Regions from separate parts of the Terribacillus sp. AE2B 122 genome, predicted to be linked through region 2. Evidence: predicted binding sites of a transcription regulator. Region 2 holds the regulator's gene; each other region holds the start of a gene.

Region 1 (6,380 bases), on a different contig from region 2:
TAGTCCGCCGATACCGATCCAGACGATCAAGTGAATGATGGAGATGAGGAAGCCGAGCCCCCACCATTTTTGCTGGGTGACGAAGCCTGCGCCAAAGAATACCGGTGCAGGACCACTGCCGTAGTGTGTCAGACAGCCGAACAAGTTACTGAAGAAAGCTAACAATAGGGCTGACAATAATGGCGGCGCACCAGCTGCAACAACTACTGAAAGAAAGGCTGCGTACATGGCGCTCACATGTGCTGTGTTACTCGCAAAGAAATAATGAGAGTAGAAATACACGATAGCCAATACAAGCAATGCGACAGGCCATGAAAGTGTACTTACAACATTCCCCATAATATCACTGAACCAAGGTACAAGGCCAAGTTCGTTCAAGTAATTCGCCATCATAACAAGTACAGCGAACCATACGAGTGTATCCCATGCACCTTGCTCTTGTTTGATATCAGACCAAGTCAATACTTCTGTCAGCAATAGAACGACAAGTCCGATGAATGCTGCTGTCGTAGAGCCGATTCCGAAGCTTTCGCCGAAAATCCACAATACAAGGAGAAGCAGGAACACGCCGATCATATACCATTCAGAACGCTTTAGTTTACCCATGCTTTGTAATTTCTCTGTCGCCATTTCAGTCGCCTTCGGTGTTTCCTTGATTTCTGGAGAATACAGCTTGAAGATGACGAAAGGAATAACAATCAAACTGATGATACCAGGCACGATGGAAGCAAGAATCCAGCTTCCCCATGAGATTGATTGACCAGTAACACTCTCAGCAGCAATGGCTGCCAATGGGTTTGCTGCCATTGCTGTCAGGAACATTGCTGAAGTGATCCCGTTTCCTTGGTAGGATGCAAAAGTCAGGAAAGAACCAATTTTGCGCTCTGTACCATCACCGCTTTTAGAACCATATGAACTTGATAATGACTGGATGATTGGGAAAATGATACCGCCGGCACGAGCAGTATTAGATGGCATGGCCGGTGACAGAATCAAGTCACTGCCGATCAACGAGTAAGACAAGCCTAAAGTCTTTTTACCGAATAGACGCACGAACAAATAGGCAATTCTGGACCCGAGACCAGTTTTGATGAAACCTCTGGAAATAAAGAACGCAATGACGATGAGCCAGATTGTACTATTCTGGAATCCGCTCAACGCTTCTTCTAGTCCGAGTGTCTTCGTCAAAACGATAGCCGTCAGCGAAAGGATAGCGACACTGCCCATTGGCATCGGTTTAATGATCAGACCGATGATCGTAGCGACGAAGATAGCAAATAAATGCCATGCTTCTGCTTGTACACCATCTGGTGAAGGGACGAACCAAAGAATTACGCCGATCAATACAGTGATTAGGAGCGGAATCCATTTGACCTCCCGTTTTGGTTTGTTAGATGAATCAGCCATGATGAAGACCCCTTTAGAAAGTTATTAAATTAATAAAACCATAATTATCTTAGCATAAAAATATTGATATGAAAGTATTCTGCTAGTAGAGTGCCTGTTTCTAACTGATTAAAAAAATTTAATAAACCAAACAGATGATAATGATTATAATTTGGTGAAAATATGCAAAAAAATTACTTCACATGAATTAAGTACCTTATGCCTACATACCCTGTACATATTGTTAATATGCCAATGTTAATTAAAAATAATAGATGAGAATAAAAAAAGAATCCGAAAAAATTCGGATTCTTTGTCTAATATGTGTCAATCTCTTGCTAAAAGTGCATAAACGGCAGCGACATCCTGTTTGCCATAGCCGTTCTTTTTCGCTAATGCATACAGTTCTTTAACACTGTTTGTCATCGGAAGAGGAGCGCCTGCTTCATAAGCTGTTTCGGAAATCTGCTGCAAGTCTTTGTATGCATGCTCCAGAGGAAATTGCGGATCAAAGTTCTGCTGGAGAATCGTATCCCGTTTCCCAGCTTGGATATCACTTGTCACAGGCAGGGCGAGCAATACATCCATCAGATGCTCCCGATCAAGACCGACTGCTTCCCCAAAGCTGATTGCTTCAGATAAACCAGTCAGAGACTGAACAAGCAGCATATTCACTGCAAGCTTAGTAGATGAGCCATTACCATTGACGCCCATATGCTGGATGCTTTGTCCCATTTTCTCAAGCAGCGGGGTGATCTCTTTAACATCTTGTTCGTCTCCGCCAACTAGAAAGTGCAGTTTACCTTGCTGCGCCGGAGCCTTTGAACCTGATACGGGTGCATCAACAAAACGGATATGATGCGCACGAGCAGCTTCAGCCATCTCTTTTGTGAACGCAGGTTTTACGGTACTGACATCCACCCACAAACTATTTTCCTTCATGCCGCTGAAAAGTCCATCTTCCCCATAAGCAACTGCTTGGACAGCAGCTGGGTCTGTCAGCATCGTAAATACGATATCAGCTTGTTCCCCGACTTGCCGTGGCGATTCTGCCCAGTTAGCACCTTTATCCAATAGTGCTTGGGCTTTTTCTTTTGTGCGATTAAAGACTACTAATTGTTCGCCTTTTTCGAGCAGGTTTGCTGCCATGTTTTGTCCCATGATTCCTAATCCGATAAATCCGATCATTTGAGCACCATCCTTTTTATTCGGTCATTTCTAGCATACAGAAAAACGGATTGTTTTTAAAAGTCTTTCGCACAGGATATGATACAAAGAAGGAGTGGGTAGAATGAAGCTTAGTATATTGGATCAATCCCGAATCAAAGAAGATGGCAATGCGGCAGATGCATTGGAAGAAACAGTGCGGCTGGCAGAGCTCGCTGATCAGCTTGGGTATACGCGCTTTTGGGTGTCCGAACATCACGCTGGCAGCTTGGCTCATAGCAGTCCAGAGCTTCTGATGGGGCATCTTGCTGCCAAAACATCCCGCATCCGTATCGGATCAGGCGGTGTTATGCTGCCTCATTATAGTGCGTATAAAGTGGCTGAAAATGCAAGATTGCTCGAAGCACTTCATCCAGGAAGGATCGACCTTGGGATCGGGAGGGCTCCTGGCGGTATGCCAGCCGCAAAAAGGGCACTGCAGGAGCATAAGGCTGTACCGGAGGATTGGTATGATCGGCAAATACGTGATTTGCTTCATTATTTGGATATAAGAAAAGAAGAAAAGCATCGCTTCGGAGATCTGGTAGCGATGCCGAACATTAACACTGCTCCGTCTGTCTGGCTCCTTGGCGGAAGCGCAGGCAGCGCTGGTCTTGCTGCATATCATGGAATCGGGTTTGCTTATGCCCAATTCATACGTGGAGATAAAGATGCAGCAGTGCTGGATGTGTATCAGAAAGCCTTCCAAGAAGGGAAGCATCAGCCGCAAATGATGGTAAGTCTGTTTTTATTCTGTGCGGAGACGACAGCAGCTGCACAAGCGCTGGCGAAAAGTCATGAAGTTGCATCGCTGCTTCAGGAACAAGGGAGACCAGTCAAAGGGATGCTGCGCCCGGATAAGGCAGCAGACTACAAAATGTCTCCTTATGAAAAAGAGCGTCTTGAGGACAATCGTCCTACCATGGTAATTGGGACACCAACTGAGGTGCTGCAGCAGCTTGAAGAGCTGGAAGACTATTACGGCGGGGAAGTTGAGTTCATGCTCACCAGTCCAGTTTATGAAGAGAAAGCAAGACAAGATGGGTACCGTCTTTTGATGGAGGCACATCAGCGTAAGCAATAGCAGTTATTCTGTTTGAATCAGACACTGCTAATCTGGTATAGTAGGAAGTACAATTCATAAGAAATCTTATAACGAGTGGTGGAGGGAAAGGCCCGATGAAGCCCGGCAACCCACTGTAGGAGGGCAGTCCTGCAGGAAGGTGCTACGACCTGCAGCAAAAGCTGCGTGATAAGATGACGACGGCTGCAATACAGAGCTTCTTCTCATCGAAGAAGCTTTTTTAGTAGAATCGATGTGTCGTTCGGTAGGATTTCCTATGTGCAAAAGGAGTAATAACAATGAAATATGCATACTGGCAGCCAGTTTCAAGCAGCTGGCTGCGTCATGTGGAAGATGGAGGACCGCTTAGCCTGTCAGATGTGAAGGAAACTGCGCATACGGCTGAAAACTTAGGATTCGATGCGGTCTTCCTGCCAGACACCTACCTATACCAAGGAAAAAATGCCGGTCAGCAGCTGAACTTTTGGGAAGCTGCTGGCGCTATTGCGGAGGCAACCGATAAATTGCACATTATGGCAGCAGTCCGGCCAAGCATCGATCAGCCTGTGGAAGCAGCGAGACAGGCAGTAATGATTGATCAGATTAGTAATAGCCGTTTTTCACTAGCGGTCGTTTCTTTCTTACGTGAAGAGGAGCAAAAACGCCTAGATGGTGATATTGCAGGATCAGAGGATTTCTATATGCAAACAGAGGAATTCTTTGAAGTGCTGCGCGGAGTTTGGACAGCTAGCAGTTACACATATGATGGCTTGTACTATCAAGTACAGCATGTCGATTATTTACCGGCAGGCAAGACCAAAGAGATTTCGCCATTATATGCTGGTGGAGAAAGCGACTATTTACGGCAGACAATTGCCGAGACATGTGATGCATATGTAATGAAAGGCGGCTCTGTACAGGAAGTGGCCAGTATGATCGCTGATATGCAGATTCGTCGTGAGGCAGCTGGCAAATCTCCATTTACCGAATTCGGTATGACAGCTTATGTCATTTGCCGTGAAACGGAGGAAGAAGCCTACCAGGAATGGGAAAGAATTACCGGCGGAGATTACGAATCATATGTAACAGAGGAAGAGCTGGCACAAAAAAGCAAAATTAGCGATGATGCTGTTTCTGCAAGAGGGCTTCGGCCGCATCTGGTTGGTACCCCGTTACAAATTGCACAGCGGATACTTGCATACGAGCACGCTGGTGTCAGTCTTTTGCTGCTTCAGTTTTCGCCGCATATGCAGGAGATGGTGCGGTTCGCGAACGAAATCATGCCACTAGTCGAGGAAATGCGCGATAACTCGATCTGATTGGAAATATACGGTAGACAAGCCTGAAGATATCGCTTACATTAGTAAAAAAGGAATAAGTATGGGGGCAAAACATGGAGCTATTGACGATTTTCGATGAGCAGCATCGGGAGCTTGGGGTGAAAGAAAGAGAGGAAGTCCATCGTGATGGAGACTGGCATGAGACTTTCCACTGCTGGTTTATAGAACATGATGGTACAGAACTATACATTTATCTACAGCAACGTTCTTTCAATAAAAGTGAATTTCCCGGGAAATACGACATTACCGCAGCTGGTCATCTGGAAAGCGGCGAAACGCCTGTGGTCGGAGGCTTACGTGAAGTGCAGGAAGAATTGGGTGTTATGCTTCAAGAGAGCGATCTTTTTTATAAAGGAATCATTCAAGAAGAATTATTCGCCAAAAATTTAGTCGATCGGGAGTTCTGTCACCAATTCTTCTACTACTTAGAGGAACTGCCAGATATTCTTTTAAACGAAGAAGTGCTACAAATCGTACGGATGCGTGTAAATGATTTGGAAAAGCTCGTCGAGGGAAAAGCGGCAAGCGTAGAAGCGGAAGTTGTTGCAGGAGCTCCACGTCAGCGGATCGATGTAGCGAATGATGAACTGTGTCCTCATCAGCTTGGCTATTACCGAGAAGTACTCATGATTTGCCGTACATAGCAAAAGGAGCAGCGTTACGCTGCTCCTTTTCTGTGTCTTTAAAAAGCCCAGTTTCCATTTTCGAAGATAGCTTCAGTTGTTCCATCTGGCGTTTCGCCTGTGATGGATAATTCTCCGGAACCAACCATGAAATCAACATGGGTCAGACTGTAGTTAAAGCCTATTTCCATAAATTCTTCTTTTGATTTATTGCGAGCATCCTTTACGCACATGCCAATCGCTTGGCCAAGAGCCAAATGACAGGAAGCATTCTCATCGAATAAAGTATTATTGAACACGATCCCAGACTGAGAAATAGGCGACTGGTGCGGTACTAGCGCAACCTCTCCAAGGAATTGTGCCCCTTCGTCTGTTTCAAGCAAATTCTTCAATGTTTCATAGCCTTTTTCCGCTGTGAAGTCTACCACTTTTCCTTTCTCAAAGGTAAGGGAGAAGTTCTCTAGCAAAGTTCCTGCATAATTCAATGGTTTTGTGCTGCTAACTGTTCCGTTTACTCCTGTCTTTACAGGAATGGTAAATACTTCTTCTGTAGGGAGATTCGGGATATATGTAGAGCCATCTTCTTTCATAAATTCGGCGCAAGTCCAGAAGGAATCAGGATGCAGTTCAATTGTCAAATCTGTTCCAGGTCCCTTATAATGCAGCTTGCGATAGTTACGTGCATTTAAATGGTCAGCATTCTTTTTCATAGCTGTAACATGCTGTTCCCACAGCTCAACTGTATTTTCCTTATCAGAGCGA
Region 2 (6,380 bases):
TGTATAGGTTGGGTTACGGAAGAGAGAGAGCTCCAATAATGGCTGCTCTTTTCGCCGCTCATAGTAAACAAAAATAACAATGGCTAGTATTCCAGCTGCAATCAGCGCAAGGTTAGATGTCGATACAAGTACATCAAGTGTCTGTCCACGACCTAGAGCAAACAGTACTAAACCTATACCCAGTGTAACGAATACGAAGCCACCCTTGTCGAATCGGCGTTCCGGATTAGCTACGGTCGATTTCAAGTAACGACTAGCCATAAGTAAACCGAGGAGACCGAACGGCAAATTAAAAGCGAATAGGAACGGCCATGGTAAGTACGCAATAAGCACACCGCCAATTGTCGGTCCGATGGCAGGAGCTACCATTGCCGCTACACCATACACACCGACAGCAAGTCCGCGCTCCTGTTTCGGGAAAGCCTGGAATATGAGTGCCATTGATATCGGCATCATCAATCCCCCGCCTATCCCTTGAATAAAGCGTGCCGTGATGACAAATGGCAGACTGCCGGAAAAGATACCAAAAATGGACCCTGCAAGAAATATCACAAGGCCTAGCAGATAGATACTCTTTTTCCCGAACCGATCGCCAAGGTAGCCGGTGACAGGCATCGTCATACCCATTGCAACCATGAATATGGTCAGTATCCAGCCAACACTGACAGCATTGGCATCGAATGTGGAAATCAATGATGGCAGTGCCGGATTCAGCATACTATTGTTCAAAATAACAGTGAATGTCCCAAAAAGGACAGCAACAACAACCAACCATTTGGATTCTAGTTTACTCACATGCATACTCCCAACTGTTTTTGCGTTTCACACCAGTTGGTAACCTTCCTATTTTACGACCAACACTGGGCAATTCGCTCTTTTGATCACTTCCGTACTTACACTTCCAACCACAAGCTTCTGTAATCCATTCAAACCTCTTGTTCCGATCACAACCAAGTCGAACGTATCATTATTTGCTTTATTGGCAATCGTTTTACCGGCATCGCCACGTTCGATGGTACGTGTATAAGGAATATTCGCATTTTGCAGTTCCGCTTCGTTTGGCTGGATACGAAGTTCTCCGTCCCGGTTCCTATTATCCGGCTTTACTTGCTGCAGAACAATCTCGCTATTACTTACATCTTGGATAACATGGGTAACTTCCAGCTGTACAGGATGTGTGCTCGCCTGACAAATTTTGATTACTTCTTCTGTCGCTCGAATTGAGTTCTCTGAACCGTCGACAGCCAATAAGATTTTCTCATACATACTAGCGCCTCCTATAACCATGATAGTACGCATTTCCCTTAAAATAGCGCTAACAAACGAGAAGTCGAAAATGCTTCGATACCCGAAACTTTTCTGTATGAAATTAACAATAACATTAAATATCCTTTTGGAAAAGTGTGAGATGATGGAAAAAAGAATTTAGGGGGGAGAAAGGTTGCTGTCTAAAACTATTAGTTTCCTTATTATCTTTCTTCTAATTATTGGAGTTATTGTTTGGATTCTTGCTGCTTTCGAGCCTTTTCAGAAAGAGGCTTTTATTGAAGAAAAGATAGAACGTATTGAAGTGTACGATGCGGAGTCAACTGACCCATCAAAAACAATAACAGATCAGGTGCAAATAAAAGAAATAATGGAATGTATCAATGAATGCAAGCGTGAGGAAATGCACGAAACAGCTTCTTATGCAGCAATTGATGCCACACTTATTATGTATAGCAAAAATGATGACTACGAAGTCGGAGTTTATCAGGGCGATGGCAATGTCAGCTTCGTATATGATGCTACTATTATTGATAGTGAACTTGAACCGTTCCCTATGTAATACAAGAAAAAAGCCGTCCCTTTTAATTGGCGGCTTTTCAATGCTGCATAGATTTCTTTAAATGAGACTGTATTCTAATCAATAACTTGCATCCGCTCATTAAATTTCGTCGGATAAGATAAAAAGCCAAGCATAGTACTTGTAACAATAGCAGTTGTCAGCAGCAGGAAGAGAATCAGGAGCTGGAACATGACGGCCTGGAGCGGATCTGCTCCAGCAATGATCTGACCGCTCATCATACCTGGCAGCTGGACTAGTCCGATTGTCTTCTGGCTTTCTATTGTCGGAATAGTACTTGCCTTAATGGATGCCAGCAACGAGTGTTGAATTGCTTGCTTTGGTGTGCCACCTAAAGAAAGGATAAGCTCAGTCTCCTCTCTTCTGGATGACACTTCTGAAGTGAATCGGTTTAAAAACAAAATACCTAGCACCATAGAGTTTCCTATCACCATTCCGCTTAATGGGATGATGTATTGTGCAGTTGCCGGTGTAATATGAAGCCCTAACAAAATCCCTTGTGTCAGTACTTCAATTACAACGAAGGTAAGCACTAGCTTCCATGTGATGCCTCTTATCGATGCTCCTTTTTTCCTTGCGTTTTGTACTGCTGCACCAATCATGAGCGCAACCATCAGGAATATATAAAGGATATTTTCGGAGTCAAAGATAAACTGCAGCACATAGCCAACTGCAAACAGCTGAATGATGGAACGGACTGTGGCAATGAGCGTATCTTTTTCGAGCCCAAGCTGTAATGTCTTAGATAAGAAAAGTGGAATAAGGACGAATATCAAGGTGAGTATTAAAGCAAGTGCGCTCATTTTCCCTCCTCCATGACAAAGTGTTTGACATCATCATTTTCTGGATGATCCAGCATTTCAATCGGTCCCGCTTCGGCAATACGGCCGTCTATCATGACCCAGACTTCTTCTGCGACTGACTTTGCCTGTTCCAGATTATGCGTTATCCATATGACAGTCGTTCCAGTCTCTCTATTGATCCATTCAATCAGTTTCTCTATGTCCTGCCTGGAAACTCGATCCAAGGAAGATGTGATTTCATCCAGCAGCAAAATCTCTGGCTCATTCAGCAGTGTTCGAGCAATGGAAACCTTCTGCTTCTGGCCTCCCGATAAATCCCTGCTGTTTCGATCCAATATGTCTGGATCGAGCCCTACTAACTGTATCATCCGTTGTGCCTCGTCATCTGTCAACTCCTTTCCATCAAGCTGTAAAGGCAATGCCAAATTGTCCCGAACGCTTCCTTCCAGCATAGTTGCCTGCTGGAGAACGATACCGACATGACGGCGCAAGCTCACAGGATCAAACGTTAAGATTTCCTTCCCGTTGATCAGTATATTTCCGCCTGAGGGTGAAAGCAATCCATTACATAATCGAAAAAGTGTCGTCTTTCCTGCGCCTGACGGACCGATTATTGCTGTGATCTTCCCCTTCGTGAATCTGCCTGTTATACCGCAGATGATTTTGTTCTCCTCTGTTTCATACACCACTTCCTGTAACGTGATGGCGGCTTGCTGTATCATATTTTCACTTCCCTTCCGCTTCTTATATCCTAGTATCCTTGCTTAGTCGTGATTTAACCGCGATTAACGTGATAAGTAAAATGATTTGGATAATCGTATGTAAGAAAAAAACACCTCTGCATGAGAGGTGCTTGAATCAATAATGCTTCAAAAAATAAACTAATGACTGCAATTCGATAGCCAAATCGATATGATGCACACGGATATTGCTCGGTACTGCGATTCGCGCTGGTGTAAAGTTCAGGATTCCAGCAATACCACACTCGACAAGGCGGTCAGTGATTGCTTGGGCAGCTTGCGCTGGCACCGTCAGGATCGCTGCACTTACGTTGCCGATATATTCTTCCAAATCATCAATATGGTATACAGGGACACCGCCGATATTATGATCCACTTTTCCTGGATCCGTATCGAATGCCATTTCTATTTTTGTATTGTTATTCTTCGTAAAGTTATAATTCAAGAATGCTGTTCCAAGATTACCGACCCCGATAAGCGCCACTCTTGTGATCTCATCTTGATCTAGTGTCTTCCGGAAGAAGTTCAGCAAATACTCTACATTATAACCATAGCCTTTCTTGCCAAGTGCTCCGAAATAGGAAAAGTCACGGCGGATTGTAGCTGAGTCAACTTTAACCGATTCACTGAGTTCTTTAGATGAGACTCTTGTTTTACCCTGCAGATGCAGACTGTTGAGAAATCGATAATAAAGTGGCAGCCGCTTTGCCGTAGCTTTTGGTATTTTATTTTGATCCATATACATGCTCATTTATCCTCCTAAAGCCTACAGCTTCCAGAAGCGAACTTCGTGCAGCCATGCAGCTGATCAAAAGGCCTATCGGACTAGAACGATACCGTTCTGTTACCTCTTGTCGTATATGACCAGCACTATCCCTAAAGAATGGAATAATGGCTGCAGACAGGTTCCTTTCTGGCATCTATAAGGAGTTGCAGATGCTGCCTGCGGCTTCGTCCTTGAATTATTACGAAATGATACTTTCACAAAGTACGATTATAGTTAACAACTTATTCTAACAGATTTAAGAAGGAAAGTCTTGTACAGATTCACAAAGAAAGATGATGAGAGTCACCTTGTCTCCATTTTAACAAAATCATTTCTGATGTCCATCCGCATGAAAGCTAAAAGTGCTGAAATTCGGCGCTTGCTACTGTTTTGTCACATAGGATACACTGATAGTATGAGGTGAACAGAATGATTTTATTGCAAGCGAACAATATAACGAAACTATTTGGCGCAGACGTCATTTTATCAAATATAAAACTGGAAGTACAAACACAGGACCGATTAGCCATCGTAGGACGAAACGGTGCCGGAAAATCGACCTTGCTGAAGATCCTTGCAGGAGAATTAAGCTATGACGAAGGAAATGTATTCCTAGCAAAGGATGCCACACTTGGGTACCTGGAGCAGCATACAGGCTTAGAGTCGGAAAAAAGCATCCTGGAAGAAATGAAGACTGTCTTCGCTGATCTTATTCAGCAAGAGGAAGAGCTGCGCCGTCTCGAAGCAAGGATGGGAGACCCTGATCTTATTTCAGACGAGACAGCCTACCAGCAGCTTCTAACCAATTATGATACAAAACAACAAGCCTTCCGTTTAAACGGAGGCTATCAATATGAAGCAGATATCCGTTCCGTGCTGAATGGCCTCCGTTTCGGAGACAAAGACTTGTCTACTCCGATAGGTTCATTAAGCGGCGGGCAAAAAACGCGTCTTGCCCTAGGAAAACTCCTTCTCCAGAAACCGGACGTATTAATACTGGATGAGCCGACGAACCATTTGGACATTTCAACCTTGGACTGGCTGGAAGGTTACTTGAGCAGTTATCAAGGGGCTGTCGTAGTTGTATCGCATGACCGTTACTTCCTCGACAAAACTGTTAATACCGTAATTGAGATAGCGCACAATCACTCTGTTCGTTACAAAGGAAATTACAGTAACTATCTCGAACAGAAAGCTGCCAATTTCGAACGCGAGCTGAAGCAATACGAGAAACAGCAGTCTGAAATCAAAAAGATGGAAGAATTCGTTCAAAAGAACATCGCACGTGCCACAACGACGAAACGCGCACAAAGCAGACGTAAACAGTTGGAGAAGATGGAACGAATCGACCGGCCGCTCCATGACGCATCATCTGCAAAGCTCACATTTGATATCGATCGTCGAAGCGGAAATGATGTATTGAAGGTAAAAGACTTGGCTTATCAATATCCAGAGAGTACCTCCCCTGTCTTTGAGCACGTTACCTTCCATATGAATCGTCAAGACCGTATCGCTCTCACCGGGCCGAACGGAACGGGTAAGACGACATTGCTCAAGACCATTATCGGAAAGCTGCCTGCTAAATCCGGTCAGGTAGAGGTAGGCACAGGCGTCAGTATAGGCTATTACGACCAGGAGCAGACGGAATTGCATTCATCGAAGAGTGTCCTTGCTGAGCTATGGGATGAGTATCCGCTTATGGATGAGAAGAATATCCGCACCATTCTTGGTAACTTCCTGTTCACTGGCGATGATGTCCTCAAAGTAGTCAACACACTGAGTGGTGGCGAAAAGGCCCGCCTTGCTCTGGCGAAGCTAATGATGCAGAAATCGAATCTCTTGATCATGGATGAACCGACCAACCACCTTGATTTAGACAGCAAGGAAGTATTGGAAGGTGCATTGGCCGACTACCCAGGTACTATACTCTTTGTCTCCCATGACCGTTACTTCATGAATAAAGTTTCCACACAAGTACTGGAAATGGCGGACAAGCAGATTTTATCCTACTTAGGCAACTATGATTATTTTATAGAAAAGAAACAAGAGAAGCAGGAGATTGCTGCCTTGGAAGCTATGGCAGAAGAAACGAAGCAGAGAACTGTTATGTCGGAGAACAAATCCTCTTATCATCAAGATAAGGCAATAAAGCGGGAAATTCGGAAACGGGAACGACGCATTTCAGAGCTAGAAGAAAAGATAGTTGAACTGGAGACAGAGATTGA
Region 3 (6,380 bases), on a different contig from region 2:
CATACCCTAAGGCTCCACCAGCTGCCCCATAAGCAAGCAGCTGAATGGAACGAAAATGGCGATTTACGATAGTCAACAGTAAAGAACCTGAAACAAAGCCAACTCCAGCAATACTTACAAGCAATCCATAAGCAGGTTTTGATAAACCAATCGCCTCTGTAGAGAAAGCAACTTCCATGGAATCAACAGCTGCAGTCATAACAGTGATGCAGCTGAACACCAGAAGCAAAAGAGTCAGCATGACAAACTTTTTACTGAAAGCTGTAACAAGACGCCAGTCTTCTCTCCAGATTTTCAGCCATTTTTCCTCCGAACTTTGTTCCAAGACAACTTTTACAGATGGCAAAGCGATGCAAATAATAACTGCTGCCAGTAACAATACTATATTAGCGCCCAATGCAATCTCAACAGATCCTGCACCAACTAAAATCCCTGCAGCCGCCGGACCTAATACAAAGCCGCTGCCATCCGCAATGGCACGATAGGAATTGAATTTCTGCCAGTGCCGCTTATGGATTAACCCAGTGATATACGGCAAACTTGCAGGCTCAAAGATGGCGCCTGCAGCTGCTACGAAGAAAACAAGCACATAAATTTGCCATAGGGAAGTGGCGATGATCATCCCGGCTATACCGAAAATCCTTATAGCGTACAATAGAATCATCAGCTTCCGATTATCCAGCCGATCAATAATACTGCCCGCCCAGCTGTTCATCAGCAGCCCAGCTGCCGGCTTAACCATATAGAGAATTGCAACAGCTGCTGCAGCTTGATCTGCCTGCTCATATACCTTCAAATTCAAAGCAATCAAATACAGCCAATCCCCACAGGATGCACATGCAATTCCGATAAGCATTCCGATAGCACGAATACGGTATTTCTTCACCTTCATTCCCCTCTCTGTTTGAAGTGAAGCAAATAAAAAAATCCCACCCCCAAGATTGTCATCTTAGGGGCGAGATACCGTCGCGGTGCCACCCTAGTTTCCCCAGCAGGTCACCCAGCCAGGCTCAAAAAGTACACGCATTGCTGCGTAGACCCTTGTGCGCTAACGGGCACTCCCGGCCTGCCATCATCTTCATCCGGCAAACAGCTCTGCGGTTTGTTCCAGCTTGGCTCCTTCACCCTTTTCACCATCGCAGGGATTCTCTGTAGAAGGAGTTTACATGCTATACTGTTCCGCTTCATCGCTTGTAAATTTTTTCTATAATATCATGTAGAAGGCTACTGCACAATACTTGTTGAAATTTTTTCGTAAGCTTCATCACTTGCTATGATATACAGTCGATCTCCGGTCCGAAGGGAAGTCTCCCTTTCTTTGAGATAGTTCATGTCTTGATTGATACAAAGCAAGACTATGCCCTCTTTTGTCAGCGCTTCTTGCGCATCTTGATAAGTTTTCCAAGTAGATTCCGGTTGTATCTCATAAATATTTGTTCCATATTGTTTGCTCAACAGCTGACGGAACAGATTGGATGTTCCCGGTGCCATTACAGCCTTCGCCATCAGAAGGGAAACAGAATCATTGGATAGAATAAAATCATCAATGGATATATGCTCAAATTTAGGTATATGTGTTTCATTATTGATTTCTACAACAGTATGTATATTGGTATTTTCTTTCTTGGAAAGCCCTTCGACCGCTGAAGCTATCAAGAGTGTCTTGGCATCTGCTAGTAGTGTAGATTCCAATTCAGGATCAGAGAATACAGCAACGCGTGCTGCTTCCAGAAGATTCGCGTAAATCAAAGTTGCTTCATCTGAAGGGTCTCCTTGTACAAACGCAACTTGTTCGTGATCAAATGGATGCTCTTTCGTATCATCTACAATGACAATATAGGCATCTTTTTCACTTGCCAGCACTTCCTCGATAGATCTTCTAACCTTTTTTGACCAGCCGATGTAAATATAATGCCCCTTCTTTTTGATCATCAATTTCCCCTCCCTTTGCATGCGCTTATATGCTGAGGCACCGTCCACGATCTTCCCGATCAATAAACCGATTACACCGATACCAAACAGGAACAGAAAGATTCCTAGCAGCCTTCCAGGTATCGTTTCCGGATAAAAATCCCCATAACCAACTGTAGTTACAGTCGTCATCGTCCACCAAAATCCATCGAACAATGATGAAAAATTATTTCTTTCTATTAGATGAATACCGATGGTTCCTACCAGCACGACAAGGACGGATGCTAAAGCTATTGCAAGAAAATTAAACCCTGTAACGCTCTTCCATAAACGAATGAAAAAAAGCATGATCTCTCCTCCTAGACTTCCATTATAACTGGAAAAATAAGAGAAATGTTCAGTATCTTAGACATTTCGTAACATACAAAAAAAGCACCTCCAACGGGGAGGTGCTTTCGTTCTGCTTAGTAAGCTAAGCTGAATAGTCCTTTTACGTGAGTCAAGTAGCGGATGTTACTTGCTTCTTTCATCATTGTAGCTGGAAGACCTTTCAATGGTGTTTGGTTAGCACCGATGAATGCTACAGCGTCCTTGCGGCCAAGGCTTGCAAGTGTACCGGAGTTGATCGGGCTGAAGTTTTCCATTGTTTTGCCTTCAAGATAAGCGAATAGGTTGTAACCTACTAGTTCGCCCATCTGCCAAGCGATTTGTGCTGTTGGAGGCCAAGGACGACCATCTTCACCGAAGTATACAGCACTGTCACCGACAACAAATACATCTTGGTGGCTCTTAGACTGAAGGAAGTTGTTTACAGTCGCACGGCCGCGATCTGTTTCCAATCCGGATTCAGCTACCATTGGAAGCGCTTGTACGCCACCTGTCCAAACAAATGTATTTGTTTCGATTTTCTGACCATCTTTTAATTCCACGACATTGCCTTCCACGTTCGTTACAGGCAAGCCAAGCAAGAACTCTACGCCGCGTTTTTCCAAGCTGGATTGCGCACGATCGATTAGATGCTGTGGAAGCATTGGAAGAACCTTTGGACCAGCTTCAACGAGTTGAAGCTTGATTTCTTTTGGATCTACACCGTGAGGCAAGCAGTAAGAAGCGAGCTTGTCCGCGATTTCGCCGACTAGTTCAACACCAGTCAGGCCGCCACCACCGATAAGGATTGTTGCATCTGCAGGGTTTTTAGAAGCTGCATATGCTTTAATTTTATCTTGGATTTGGTTGAATACTTTGTTTGCATCATCTGCTGATTTCAATACAAGGCTGTTTTCTTCCAATCCAGGGATACCGAAGTAAGCAGTCTTACTTCCAAGACCTACTACCAAAGCATCGTAAGAAAGCGTATTTCCGCCTGCAAGAACAACTTCTTTCTTGTCGACATTAAAGCCTTCTACTGTTGCTACTTTGAAGTCTACATCCAAACCTTTCAAAAGCTTCTCTACAGGCATTGCCACTGCTTGCTCGGAAATGCTGCCTGCTGCAAGACGGTGAAGCTCAGTGATGATTTGGTGTGTAGGTGTTTTATTGATAAGCGTTACATTCGCTTGCGCTTTAGTGTAATACTTACGTACGTTTTGAGCGGCTAAGACTCCGCCATAACCGGCGCCTAAAATAACGATATTCTTTGCCATACTTAATCCTCCGTCCTTACCTTAAGCTCTTATTTTTGTTTTTGTTTTTCTTTTTCGTTCGCAACTTCCAGATAGCTCTGAACAAAACGGAACATCTTCTGTGCTTGTGGATCCTTCATCAGACGAAGCAAACCGAACAAACCGATTGTTTCGTTGCTTGCTTCTGCGCGGTCTTTTGCTTCAATTGCAGTTTGAGCAACTGATTTCACTGAGTCTGTGACTGGGTGTAGCACTTCAGTAATAGCACCTACTGTATCGGATTTCAACACATCGTCTGTAGCTACAGCTTGCGCGAAGTCGTAAGAAGCAGTCAAAGCGTTCACAAGTTCATTGATTTTTGGAAGCTGTTCAATTAAAGAAGTCAATGATTCTTGTACTTCAGGTTTTAGCAATTGTGCAGCTAGGTCTTGTTGGCTCTGGCTAACACTTTCGTTTGTTTCTGACATAACGTATTCTCCTTTGCTATGGTAATGCATTATATTTATACGTAAACATTATACTTTGTTGTGAATTTGTTCACAACTGTACGTTCACAATTTGCTCAAAATATCCACCTACAACTTTACTCCTACTTGGAGAACTTGTCAAAAGTTATTTCACACACGTTAATGATTTTTTTCATTTCCTATTATATATTCGAAAATAGACATAATAAAAGCCGTGTCACTCTTCTGCTTACGTAGCTTTCCCCTATTTCAGAGAAATATTAATATTCTTATGCGTTCTTCCCAAAGCTCATACTTTCATAGCGACCGCGGATGACACTGTATACTCCGAACAGAATGAAACCAACAGCTACAATTGCAAGAAGCCAGCGTCCGAATGGCTGCTGTGACACTTCTGAGAGTGCACCATCCAGCCCCTTAGCTTCATCCGGATCGGATTGAATAGCAGTCATGACAAAAAAGAATCCCACTATGCCAAACACAATACCTCTGCTAATCAGACCGATACGGCCCGCATGGCGGGCAGCCCGTTTTTCGTGCTTATTCATTTCTCCTGTCTTGAATCGGTTCATAAAACTTCCCGACACCCCACTGAAAAATTCAAAGATACCGTACCCGATAATAATAAGCCCAACAGCTGCAACCAGCCATTGTCCAAAGGGATATGTAAGAAGCTTTGCTGTTAGGGATTGCTCGCTCCCTCCACCACTTCCTTGATTCGTGGCAGCAAAACGAAGCGCATTAAATGCAATACTGGCATATATGACCGTACTGACGCCAAAGCCTATGCGAACAATAATTCCTTTTGCCCCGTTTCCTTCATTGTTCGGATCCTTGATGGCAAGTATTGCATCCCAGCATACATACCCAATTAATCCTATTCCAATCAGCCATAACAAAATATTTCCGAAGGGCATAGCTGCCAATTTTTGCAGCATACCGCCTGTGTCGGTTGTATCTCCTCCCACATGAAGCGCAGCTAAGAGTGCCAGAACACCGATGAGGGCATAGACGATTCCCTGAGACATATACCCGATTCGTCCGAATCTTCGAATCCATGGTTTTGATTCTTCCTTAGTCTCCCTTGCTTTTCGTTTGGCTTCTTGTTTATCGGCCATAATCGTCTTCCTCTCCTGTTTTAAGAGCTATACCCAAGCTATGTATATGAGAAACCAGAAAAATAGGATAGGCAAGCTACCCTTGCACAGATGCCTACATACGATGAAGGAGAAGCAAGAAGGGAGAATGATGATGTATAACGAAAATGATGATAAACAAGAACAGCAACGACAAATTCAATTTCCAGGCGGACCTGGTTTTGGCGGTCCTGGTGGCCCCGGTGGACCTGGCTCAGGCGGTCCCGGTTTCGGTGGTCCTGGATTTGGGGGCGGGCAGGGCGGCTTTCCAGGCGGACCTCCTCCAGGAAGCGGCGGACAGCAGGGGCAATTCGGACCTCCTGGACCTCCTCCATCTCAAATTCCACAGCTGCAGTCAGTAGGCGCAGGTGGCCCTTCTACCTTTGCTGTAGATCCGGGTGGAATCCGTTTCTGTCTTTTCCGATACACTTACATGCAGCTTGAAAACGGGCAGCGCTTCTGGTACTATCCAGTATTTGTCGGTCGCACTTCCATTGCCGGCTTCCGTTGGCGCCCACAGCAGTTCCGCTGGCAGTATTTTGGCATCGACCTCAGACGAGTTGCGGCATTTAGCTGCTTCTAGGCAACTAATAAAAAGGCCTTCTCAGAAGAAGGCCTTTTTTATTTATCCAGTACACCCATAAGTTCTGGCAGCCACAAACTAAGAGCTGGGATATAGGCAACAGCTAGAAAAGCAAGAATGACTGGGATATAGAAGAGCAAGAGCGGTTTGGTAACTTGTTCAATTGTAACGTTCCCTACTTTAGCCCCTATAAAGAGCACTGTTCCAACTGGCGGTGTAATTGTGCCAATTGCAAGACCCATGGACATAATCATTCCGAAATGGACAGGGTGAACACCTATCTCTAAAGCAATCGGCAGGAGTATCGGCGTAAAGATAAGCAAAGCTGGCGCAATATCCATGAATGTACCGACAAGCAACAGCAAAAGCACCATAATTAGTATTAAAATCATCGGACTATCACTGAGTTGGAGTATCCCTGAACTAACTAGCTGTGGCAGTTTGGAATAAGATAGTATCCAAGACATTGCTGAGGAAGCACCAATAAGCAATAAGATGACGCCTGAAAAAATGACTGTATCTCGAAGTATTACAGGTACATCCTTCCACTTTAAGCTTCGATACAACAAACATAGTACCACTGCATAGAGAATGGCGACAGCCGCTCCTTCCGTTGCTGTGAACACACCGAGTGATATTCCTCCGATAACAACGACAATAA

What was found. Region 2 encodes Rex, which represses fermentation and respiration genes when NADH is low (regulators of the CRP and FNR family bind a similar motif). Its sites were predicted from a motif close to TTGTGAAATATTTCACAA; they were not measured.
Region 1: a site for Rex is predicted at 1,560-1,577, ahead of AE2B122_RS06050 (anion permease). Genes of this name have one in related genera too.
Region 3: a site for Rex is predicted at 4,059-4,076, ahead of AE2B122_RS15270 (DUF1641 domain-containing protein). Genes of this name have one in related genera too.

What each region holds. Positions count from the first base shown of each region.
Region 1 is NZ_LR700943.1:148,877-155,256, forward strand. Features, by position in the region: gene AE2B122_RS06050 (anion permease) at 1-1,407, opposite strand, end outside; gene AE2B122_RS06055 (NAD(P)-dependent oxidoreductase) at 1,714-2,574, opposite strand; gene AE2B122_RS06060 (LLM class flavin-dependent oxidoreductase) at 2,678-3,676, shown strand; SAM riboswitch class I at 3,740-3,851, shown strand; gene AE2B122_RS06065 (LLM class flavin-dependent oxidoreductase) at 3,955-4,974, shown strand; gene AE2B122_RS06070 (NUDIX domain-containing protein) at 5,049-5,639, shown strand; gene AE2B122_RS06075 (aminopeptidase) at 5,678-6,380, opposite strand, start outside.
Region 2 is NZ_LR700949.1:4,655-11,034, reverse strand. Features, by position in the region: gene AE2B122_RS16290 (MDR family MFS transporter) at 1-801, opposite strand, end outside; gene AE2B122_RS16285 (universal stress protein) at 844-1,266, opposite strand; gene AE2B122_RS16280 (hypothetical protein) at 1,442-1,828, shown strand; gene fetB (iron export ABC transporter permease subunit FetB) at 1,903-2,649, opposite strand; gene AE2B122_RS16270 (phosphate ABC transporter ATP-binding protein) at 2,646-3,371, opposite strand; gene AE2B122_RS16265 (redox-sensing transcriptional repressor Rex) at 3,508-4,134, opposite strand; gene AE2B122_RS16260 (ABC-F family ATP-binding cassette domain-containing protein) at 4,585-6,380, shown strand, end outside.
Region 3 is NZ_LR700947.1:247,958-254,337, forward strand. Features, by position in the region: gene AE2B122_RS15255 (MFS transporter) at 1-886, opposite strand, end outside; T-box leader at 949-1,197, opposite strand; gene AE2B122_RS15260 (ion channel) at 1,225-2,259, opposite strand; gene AE2B122_RS15265 (NAD(P)/FAD-dependent oxidoreductase) at 2,376-3,554, opposite strand; gene AE2B122_RS15270 (DUF1641 domain-containing protein) at 3,584-4,000, opposite strand; gene AE2B122_RS15275 (DUF1206 domain-containing protein) at 4,270-5,118, opposite strand; gene AE2B122_RS15280 (collagen-like protein) at 5,249-5,719, shown strand; gene AE2B122_RS15285 (TRAP transporter large permease) at 5,758-6,380, opposite strand, start outside.